3 regions of the Pseudarthrobacter sp. AG30 genome follow, and region 1 is predicted to be linked to each of the others. Evidence: riboswitches for the same ligand, from Rfam matches in the RefSeq annotation. Region 1 holds a riboswitch; each other region holds the start of a gene.
What was found. A riboswitch is a leader RNA that binds a small molecule or an ion and turns the genes downstream of it on or off. The one in region 1 is predicted to bind cyclic di-AMP.
Positions count from the first base shown of each region.

Region 2: it holds a riboswitch for cyclic di-AMP, as region 1 does, so the genes downstream of both, DC347_RS17610 (C40 family peptidase) here and DC347_RS19535 (M23 family metallopeptidase) in region 1, are expected to answer to the same signal.
Region 3: it holds a riboswitch for cyclic di-AMP, as region 1 does, so the genes downstream of both, DC347_RS13210 (NlpC/P60 family protein) here and DC347_RS19535 (M23 family metallopeptidase) in region 1, are expected to answer to the same signal.

Region 1 covers NZ_QEHL01000030.1:284-3,550, forward strand. The annotation lists partial or broken gene DC347_RS19525 (hypothetical protein) at 1-18, shown strand, start outside; gene DC347_RS19535 (M23 family metallopeptidase) at 693-1,463, opposite strand; cyclic di-AMP (ydaO/yuaA leader) riboswitch at 1,469-1,672, opposite strand; gene DC347_RS19540 (four-helix bundle copper-binding protein) at 2,568-2,981, shown strand.
Region 2 covers NZ_QEHL01000020.1:114,567-117,833, forward strand. The annotation lists gene DC347_RS17605 (NlpC/P60 family protein) at 1-706, opposite strand, end outside; gene DC347_RS17610 (C40 family peptidase) at 869-1,546, opposite strand; cyclic di-AMP (ydaO/yuaA leader) riboswitch at 1,617-1,790, opposite strand; gene DC347_RS17615 (M23 family metallopeptidase) at 1,927-2,748, opposite strand; cyclic di-AMP (ydaO/yuaA leader) riboswitch at 2,759-3,001, opposite strand; gene DC347_RS17620 (metal-dependent transcriptional regulator) at 3,110-3,267, opposite strand, start outside.
Region 3 covers NZ_QEHL01000014.1:35,697-38,963, reverse strand. The annotation lists gene DC347_RS13225 (DUF305 domain-containing protein) at 1-232, opposite strand, end outside; gene DC347_RS13220 (hypothetical protein) at 374-853, opposite strand; gene DC347_RS13215 (heavy-metal-associated domain-containing protein) at 1,122-1,436, opposite strand; cyclic di-AMP (ydaO/yuaA leader) riboswitch at 1,680-1,876, shown strand; gene DC347_RS13210 (NlpC/P60 family protein) at 1,880-2,644, shown strand; partial or broken gene DC347_RS13205 (IS110 family transposase) at 2,987-3,267, shown strand, end outside.

The DNA of each region.
Region 1 (3,267 bases):
CTGGCCGTCTTGTCCTGATCGTCACTACGGCAAAGTGAGGCCAAGCACCAACAGGCACTCAGTTCCCCCGGCCGGGGCTACGCCCGCCATGGCCTTCACGGCCATGTGCTGAGCGAGGAACCACCCAACCGGGTACCTGGGCGACACGGCCTGCCGCGGGAGCCGCGGGCTCATCCCCGTCCGGGGCCCTCACCGCCCGGTCCGCTTCCGTTGGTCGCCTCGGTTTCGTTGACCCCAGGCTGGCTGCGGGCATCATCCGTTTCTTCCGAAACGGGTTCGCTTCCTTGCTCGAACTGCGCTCGGTAACGTACACGCCGGATTCGTCTGGTCATGGAAACCATGAGCAGGACAACTCCGATGACCATGAACGCCGTCATCGCGAAACCCAGGAATCCGGGAGTTACCTGATCCGCGTCCAGCCCTGGCCTCAGACCCTCGTTGCCTGGAGCCGGGGCCGGCGTCGTAGCCAAGGCGTAAAGACCCGCGGCAACAATTGGGATTTGCACTGTATAGTCCTTTGTCCGGCTCGTTGTGTGGGCGCCCGCAGATGGCCCTCGTGCGTAATCCGCCCGAGCCCGCTGAGCGCGGTCCGTCAGGACCGCAGAGAAACAGGGTGCAGGACGCACCCGCTACTGTACCGCTTCATTGCGCGGCTGCCGCTTTTCACAGCAGTCAGCGCAGCCATCTACCTCTTAGATGAAGGCAGCCGGGTCGACGGTCTGGCCGTTGACCATGACCTCGAAGTGAAGGTGGCAGCCGGTGGAGGCACCGGTTGTGCCTACCCCTGCAATCTGCTGGCCCTGAGCCACGGACTGCCCGACCGAGACACCGATAGTGGACAGGTGGTTGTAGGTGGTCTTCAGTCCGTTGCCGTGATCGACGACGATCCGGTTGCCGCTGCCGTACGGACTCCAGCCGGCCTCGGTGACGGCGCCGGAACCGGCGGCGAAGACCGCCGTCGTGCACGCACCGGTCAAATCGATTCCGGTGTGCAGCTCCGCGGCGGCCCCGGTGATCGGGCTGGTTCTGAAGCCGAAGGGGGAGCTGACGTTAATCGACGCGAGCGGGGCACGCAACCCCTTGGAAGGGGATGCCGGGGCGTGGGCGACCTCGGGTGCTTTGACCGCCCCTGCGGGCTGCGCCGGCGCAGCGGGCGCAGGCGCTGGCTGGGAGGTCACCTCCGGGCGGTCAAATGTGAGGACAGTGTCGGCTGCTGCCGTGACCGCCGTTTCCGGGGCCGGGGCTGCCACGGCGGCTGGCCGGGGCTGGGCCGCAGCGCGGCTGCCGGGGTCTGCCTGCGCCGCGGACAGGGCAGTGAGGGCGATCATTCCCGTGACGGCTGCTGTTAGGCCGAACTGCTGGCTGCGGAGCCGGAACGTGGGTTCACGGAAGAACGGCGGGCGGCGTGCTGAGGCAGCGGCCGGAAGTGCGCGGCGACGGCCGTGTTTTGGCTGGGCAGACAAGATAGCGGTCCTCTCGGCGCCGGCGAAGTTAGCTGTCGGATTCGGACGAGTGGACTGTCCGGCTGCCCTGCAGGACGCGATTGGGACGCGTGGTCACAGGGTCGGCTTCACCCCAAGGTGCACCATGGCACACCGTATGTGGGTCCTCCGCCCCCGCCTGAGAAAGATCAGGATCACGGACCGCCGGCGGGGTTTGGCGAAGCGGTCACATCCATACCCGTTGGGGGTATGTGTTGGTACGACTCTAGCGAAGCGTCGGCGTAGGTTACAAATCCGTTATCAAAGGCGCTCCGGGCTTAAGGGGGCAGGGATGGTGACTGGCGGGGCACCGGAAGGATACGCTGGGCGAGACTTGCCCCCAGGAGAGACCAGATGGCCCTTCAACGTTCGACGCCTCCACTGCTGGTCCGCAGGCTTGCGGCGCTGCGGGCTGTCCTTTCCTGCCTCGTGATCGTCCTCCTAGTGGCCGGGCCAGTTGCCTTCTGTAATGGGCAGGCCCACGTGGTGGGGGTGTCCGACCCTAGCCCTTACTCCGCCGCACAGCGCCAGCGCCAGACTTTGATCCCCGGGGGACAGGAGAATCCTCGGGGACGTTCGGACAGAGTGACGCCGGTCGGAGCCCAATCCGCCTCCGACGTGCTCCGCGGGGTCCCGCGCAGCGGGTGCCACGAGGCCGGAGACACCCGGTCAGTCAGTCCACGGTCGTGGCCCGTTGCTGTGACCGACGCGGCGCAGCCAAGGCCCGGAGTGCTCCTCCCTGATTTCGCGGGTCCGCGCGCCCGGCCCCCGGCATCCCACATCGCTAACAGGCCCCAAGCACCGCTGAGCCGGCAGGCGCTAACCCTAACTCAACTGTCTGTCAGTCGGACATAAAAGGGCACGTTCTCCACGTCCGGCCGCGCGAACGCCAGGCCATAGGGCCTGCAAGTGGCACCCTTCGACCGGGCTGGCGTAAACACCGCGTGCGGCCGCCCTTTGGGTCCTGCCTTCAGCGATCAGAAGGAGGCCCGAGAGAGAACATCAGCCAAACAGCCGGCACATCAGAAACATCAGCCGGTCTCCGCACCAGGTTCCTCCCGTTCAGTATTGGAAAGAGAGAAAGAAATGACACACGGAAGCACCCACAAGATGCTCGATGCCTACCCGAAGGATCTTGGCGGCATCGATCAGCACATGCTCGCCGAATGCATTGCAGCGTGCTTTGACTGCTCACAGGCCTGTACCGCCTGCGCTGATGCCTGCCTCGGCGAAGACATGGTCGCCGAGTTGACCAAATGCATCCGCACCGATCTTGACTGTGCAGACATCTGCGCGGTCACGGCAAACGTCCTCTCCCGCCACACCGCCTTTGATGCCAACGTCACCCGCGCGGTGCTCCAGGCCTGTGCCACAGCGTGCAAAGCCTGCGCCGAGGAATGCGAACAACACGCAGGCATGCATGAACACTGCCGGCTCTGTGCCGAGGCATGCCGCCGTTGCGAAAAGGCATGCAACGACCTTCTCAGCTCGCTCGGCTGACCCTGCCCCAGGGCCCTACCCAACGGTGACCGGAGATCCAACGCCTTCCGGCACCCGCGGGAAGGCCTGCCCTGCAGCATCCCGGACTTAAGGCAACCCCAATGCGTCCCTGAGCACTGCCACCGGAGCATCCAGGGGATGAAAATGCCAGTCGAATCGTTAATCCGCGTATGGGCGCGACCAGCGCCACGGATCTCTTCGACCGTGGCGCCATCGTCCGTCGAAAGGAATAAATGAAACCCAGGCAGTCCTCAGCCCCGAGTCAAGGGTCCATCCCACCCGCCGG
Region 2 (3,267 bases), on a different contig from region 1:
TGCCGTTGAAGCCGCCGTGGACGGCCATCCCGTTTCCGGCGTAGACGGCGATGTGGGCCATTCCTCCGCCACCGTCGGCGTAGTAGATGAGGTCGCCGGGCTGGGCCTGGGATGCGGACACCCTGTCACCCAATGACAGGTAACCGGCGGGCCAGTCGTGGAAGTGGATGCCGACGGCAGCCAGTGCGTTGGTCACCAGCATGGTGCAGTCCTGGTGTACGCCAAGCTGGGCGTAGGCAGCGGACAGGATGGCAGCACCCTTTCCGCTGGCGGAAACCTGGGCGGCGGGGGCAGCCGTGGCATCGGCAGTTGCAACCTTGGCAGTCACCTTGGGAGCGGCAACGGCCTGGGCAACGGGAGCGGGAGCGGCTTCCTGCACCGCAACCTCGGGCTCGGGAGCCGGTGCCGGAGTGGTGGTAACGGCCGGCTTTTCGAAGCTGATGGCAATGGTGGAGGCCGCTGAGATCGGAGCGTCGACGGCGGATTCAACTTCCATGGCGGATGCCGGAGCCGAGTCGCGCTTGACGTTGGTGTCGGCTGCGTTGGCTGCGATGCCGCTGGTCAGGACCAGGCCGGAAGCTGCAGCGATTACTGCAGCCTGGCGGCCCATGCCGCCGGCGTTGTCGCTGACAGCCTTGGCAACGATCGCGATCGAGTTGGTTTTGGTGACCTCGGCGCGGTGCCGTGCGGTAGCACGAGTCGTCATCAGTTCTCTCTTTCGTTTTCCTCTGGACCGCGGTGGCCTGTCCGAGGGGGTTGGATGCGCCGGCATCTTGGGGGTACGCCGGCGCGTCCCGAACGGGGATGTTGGTTTCTAGCGAAAAAGCTTTGGGCAAAGAAATAGCCCTTGGAGCGTGGAGCCCAAGAACTACTTGTTCAGGTGGTAGTACGTGGAAGTACCGGTGGCTGCGGGAGAGTGGAGCATGGTTCCCTGCGACGGGTTGAGCGCGCTGATCATCATGCCGTTGCCGACGTAGATGCCGACGTGTGCGCCGCCGTTCTGGACCACGAGGTCGCCCGGCTGGGGGGTGGAGGTGGGGGTCATGATGCTCCACGCGTTCGTGCGGGGAATGCTGATTCCAGCCTGCGCGTAGACCCACTGAACGAAGCCGGAGCAGTCCCAGCCGTTGGGGGTGGTGCCGCCCCAGACGTAGGGGTGGCCGATGCCGGTGTAGGCGATCGCGGCGATACCCGAGGTGGCTGCGGACGAAACGGCTTCCACTGCCTGTCCGGCCTTGGACGCCTCCTGGCCGGCAGTGGTGGCGGTGCGGTCCGCGGACGCGGTGGACTGGGTGCGCACGGTTTCCACCTTCGGGGCGGCGGTGGTCTTGACCGCCGGACGCTCGAAGGAAACGGTGGCCGTGGGGGCCGCGGTGACAGCAAGGGCGGTCTGTGCGGAACCGGACTCCGTGGAGGCCGAGATGCCGGCAGTGGTGTCCGCGGCGTTGGCCGGCAGGCCCATGCTCAGGATGAGGCCTGAAGCCGCTGCCACAACGGCAGCCTGGCGGCCCACGGTCCCGGCATTGGCGCTTACGGCCTTGGACATGGCGTCCAAGGGGTTGGCGCGAACCGTTTGCGCACGGTGGCGCGCAGAATTATGGCGTGAAGACACGAAGGTAGCCTCTCCCAATCCCTGCGAGGTGAGCTGTCGGATTCGGATGGGAGTCACCCGGCCACTTCGCTTCCTGGGAAGCTCATGACTTAACCCCAAGGCCTTCCAGAACGCAGAAGGCCAAAATTGGTTCCCCCGCCCCTGCCAGACGATGAAATGCGAACGGACCTTGAGCGGTGGCAGAGTTAGGCAATCCACTCAAGAGCGTCAACTTCGGAAAAGTTGACGCGAGTTAGACGGTACAGCAGTTTTGCTTCAATGTCACATTCAGGTCACGGCGGGTCACGGCGATCTGGGAGTGCGCAATCAAACGGTTACAGCCAGCCCATCGGATCGACCACTTCGCCGTTGACCTGGACTTCGAAGTGCAGGTGGCAGCCGGTGGACGCCCCGGTGGTCCCGCTCAACGCCACGACTTCGCCGCGGGAGACCGTTTGGCCCACCTTGACGTTGAAGGACGAGAGGTGGTTGTACGTGGTCTCCAGGCCGTTGCCATGGTCGATCACCACCCGGTTTCCACCGCCGAACTGGTGCCAGCCGGCGAAGGTCACGGTTCCTGTTGCGGCTGCCAGGACGGACGTCCCGCACTGTGCCACGAAGTCCTGTCCGCGGTGGAAATCTCCGGTGCCGCCGGTGATTGGGCTGACCCGGTAGCCGAAGGGCGACGCGGTCACGAGGGATGCCAGCGGCGCGGCCAGGGTCCCGGCGGAAGCCGCACGCGTTACCGATCCGGCCGACTGGGCGCTCAGCAGTTGCTTCAGCTTCCCGTCGGGGTCCGCCTGCGTCACGACGGCTGAGCGGCTGAAGTCGATCTGGGCGCCTACATCCGCGGAAATCTGGGGCTGGGGGCTGACTGCGGAGGCGGCCTGGGGCGCGATTCCGGCCGCATCCGTCGCCATAACGGGGCTGGTGGCGGGCATGGTCACCGTGAGCACCAGGCCGGTGGCGGCGAGGGCGATGCCGGCCTTTTGGCCGATGCCGCTGGCCGCGGCAAAGTCGGTGATTTGCCGGAACGGACCCCGGCGGCGGCGTGCATCCCGTTGCGGGTCGCGGGGGCGCTCCGCGGCGGCTACTTCGACAACCCGGGGTGCCTCAGGGGGGCCCGCCGCGCGACGGCGGCCCCGGGAGGTCTGCATGGTCAAGAAGGGTTCCTCTCTGGAATAGCCTGCGGAGTTAGCTGTCGGATTCGGGTCAGAGAGATCAAAGACCCGGTCCGTCATGGGCAAACTTCTACACAGGGGTATTCCCGGAAGAATCCTTCACTGGAGAGGCTTGCTGCTGACGGACTTCACCCCAAGGCAGTCCCCCGCTGCCGGTTGTGGTTCCCCCGCCTCTGCCAGTAACGACTCGTACACCTGGCCCGCTGGCAGAGCTCGGCTCCGGATCAGGTAACGCTTAAGTATCAACGCTGGGTTCCACTATAGGGGCTTAAGACCCTAGGTAACAATTCCGTTATCTTTGCGTGGAATCCCCCGGGTGGGGTACGGAAACGCGGCGTCAGGCCTGGTTCACGGCGACGAAAACGTGAGCCGCCACCTCGGGAGGCAGCTCCAGCGCGCCCTCGATTCCCGCCACCCGTACCGAAATGTAGTCACCGACGCGTTCCAGGGAGACAGACGCGCCGGGCCGGATACCGCCCTCGTCGAGCTGGGTCA
Region 3 (3,267 bases), on a different contig from region 1:
GGGTGTGGTGCGGGATCATCATCTGCGCGAACATCGTGTCCGCATCATTGAAGGCAGCCGCAGCCGCCGCTGAGCTTGCGGGGGCGGCGGTGGATGACATCCCGGAGCTTCCGTGGTTCATCCCGGACATGCCGCCGCTCTCAGAGCCGCCAGATCCCGACCCGGTCGAGCAGCCGGCCAGGGCGATGGCCGCGGCGATGGCGGCAGCAGAAAGTGTCAAAGTTTTTTTCATCAAAATCAGGGTCCTCAAAGTATCAGCGGCGCAAGTGCGCCCGTGGGCTGGCATGCAGCGGACCGTGCGGGGTCCGGCTTGTTTCATGCGGGCCGATGGCTGGAGTATGCGCCGGTGAAAGGCACGGCGCAGAGGAGTGATTTACGTCCGGCTGATACAGAGATCACCGGGGGAGGCGCTGGCCGGTGAGTAGGCATACGTGCTGCCGAGCACGGCGGCTGCACCAAAATCGGGCAGCTCATAGGGCGCTGGCCCAGGCAAGGGGGCGGAGAGAGTCGTGGTTCCCGGGGCCAGGACACAGGCCCCTCCACCGGCTGACATCTTGGTGCACGGCCCTGCAGGGGCACAGGAAGAGGAGGAGGAGGAGGAACCCGTGGCCGCCGGATCACTGGAAGCCACGCCTGCTGACATCCCGATAGCCTGGGTATGGCTGGCCGGCGTGGTTTGCAGCTGCATCGTCCCCCTCAAGCCTGACATTGACATGGCGGGGCCTGAGGGCATGTCGTGGGCGCCGATCATCACATGCATGCCGAAAATGCCAAAAATGATGGCCAGTGCCGCAGTCAGGAACCCGGCCCGCAGGAAGAAGGCGGTGAGACGACGACGGTGTACTGCGGTCACGACACTTCCTCCTTTTCGGTACAGGTTCTTTCAATACAAGGGTAACCGGCAGGGTGTTCCTGCAGGTCTCCTACTGGTCAACGCGCCCGGGCGGCATTCCGTTTCACCGTCCCTCACGGCAGCGGAGTGCTCCGGATTATCTGTGACGCCTGGTTTCAGGCGCTAAGGCCGCCCTCGCCCGCGGGCCAGCGGGCTGTATACGCTGGCCGTGGGACCTCTCCTGGGAAGCGCAAGGCCCCGGAGGATGGGCGCCGGAGAAATGCGGATGTTACCTGCTGGCCAAGGTGTACCCCGCGGCCGTCACAGCCTCCCGCATCGCTGCCGCGTCAGCCATACCTCGCACCCGCAGGCGGGAGCGGCCGCCAGGGACGAGGTCAACGGAGGCAGATTCCACCCCATCAAGGGCAGAGACTGCCTTCTCGACCGTCTGCACGCAATGCCCGCAGGTCAAGCCGTCCACAGCGAATTCAACGGTACCGGTACCGTTGGCTGCGGTGGGGGCAAGGGCGGCTTCAGCCGAGCAGCAGCTGCACCCCGACGCCGCGGCAAGCGGCAGCTGGGTACGGATTTCAGTTTCACACATGTCAGTTTCCATTCCTTGACGAAGGACCAATGGGCGCTGGGATTGAACGGCTGTGAAAGCCAGACGCTGGGCGCCGGCCGGGACATACCACTTCACTGACAACAACAGAAACTATACCGGGAGGGGGTATTGGGCAGAAGTAGATATAGCTGTGATCTACGTCTCCTGTTATTCAAATGTGACAACTGATGCCGGAGTGAAGTACGGTCTAAGTCGTGCCGGTTTCTCCGAATGCGGCACTCTCGAGCAGACTTGCCTAACTCTGCCGCTGCCCGGGATCCGTTCGCAACTTTCGTCCGGCAGAGACGGGGAAACCAACAGCGACCTGCTTCGGGCAGGTCTTGGGGTGAAGTCGCGCCTGGTGCCATGCGTGTACCGGCCGGCCGGGTGTCTCCCATCCGAATCCGACAGCTAACCTCGCAGGCAGTGGGAGAGGCCTTTTCATGCCCATGCGCAAAAGTCATGGCCGCCATCGTGCGGTCCCTGTCCAGACCAGTGCCCTTGGGGTCCTGTCCAAATCTGTTGCCGGCAACGCCGGTGTCGCAGGCCGCCAGGCAGCTGTTATTGCGGCTGCTTCCGGCCTTGTCCTGACCAGCGGTATTGCCGCGCAGGCAGCCGAGGCCCCACCCCAGCGTGATGCGGAGCCGGCCTCGACGTTGGAAGTTGCGGGCCAGGTCCAGGCGCCGCTCACCGCGGACTCCACGGTCCAGATCTCTTACGAACGTCCCGCGGTAGAGACCACCCCTGCCCCGGTGGTGGAGGCACCCAAGCCGGTCGTGGCGGAGACCCCCAAAGCGTCGACGGCACCTGCCCCGGCCGCGAAACCGAAGGCGCAGATTACCGTCGCTCCGGCCGCTGCAGCCCCGGTCGCGGCACCGGCAGCCGGGGGCATCAACGCTATTATGGTTTCCTCCGCCTACGCCCAGATCGGCATGATCCAGGACTGCACGCGGCTGGTGGAAAACGCCCTTAACGCCGCAGGGATCCCGGTGGGAGACCTTGGCCCGATGCAGTTCATGAACTACGGCACGGTGGTGACCGATCCTCAGCCCGGTGACATGGTCATGCAGCCCGGCCACGTCGGGATCTACGTCGGCAACGGTCAGGTCCTCAGTTCGGGCCTGAACGGCAAGAACGAAACGGCCGTGCACCCGCTGACGTGGATGACTTCCAAGGGCGCCGTCACCTTCGTCCGCGCTGGCAAATAAACCACTGAAGGCCGGCGATTCACTGCCTTGGGGGCAGTGAATCGCCGGCCTTCAGCATCCCGTGGCATAGCGGGAATCACTGTAATGGTCAGGTGCCGGCCCGAGGTTGGCTGGCAGGCTGGTCCCGGAGGACGGCGTGTGACTCAGGGTATATCCGACCCGCTCAGGCGGTGTCTTGAAAATGACTTGTCCGCACCATTCTCCGGGCACGGCCTGCCCGCGCGGATGACCTGATCAGAAGACTGTCCACCAGTTGGGTGTGACCCGTTACAGATGCATCTCCAAGCGACCCAGGCAGGCTCCTGTCACCTAACCGGGTTAATGAGAAGAGGAGAGCACACTATGGCGATCATCGCAGAGGAATTCGAGTTCGTCGTCGGAGTCGACACCCACGCCCGCACCCACACATTCACAGCCGTTCACTGCGCAATCGGTGCCGTGGTCGACACCGCGGTGTTCCCAGCCACCTCCGCGGGAATGGACTGAGCTATCACCTGGATCCGGCGCCGCACCGGCGGGGAACGAGTACTCGCAGCGGTCGAAGGCACATCCTCCTATGGCGCCCAACTCACTCAAGCACTGCTGGCGGTCGGCATCGACGTGGGCGAAGTCAGGCCACCGGC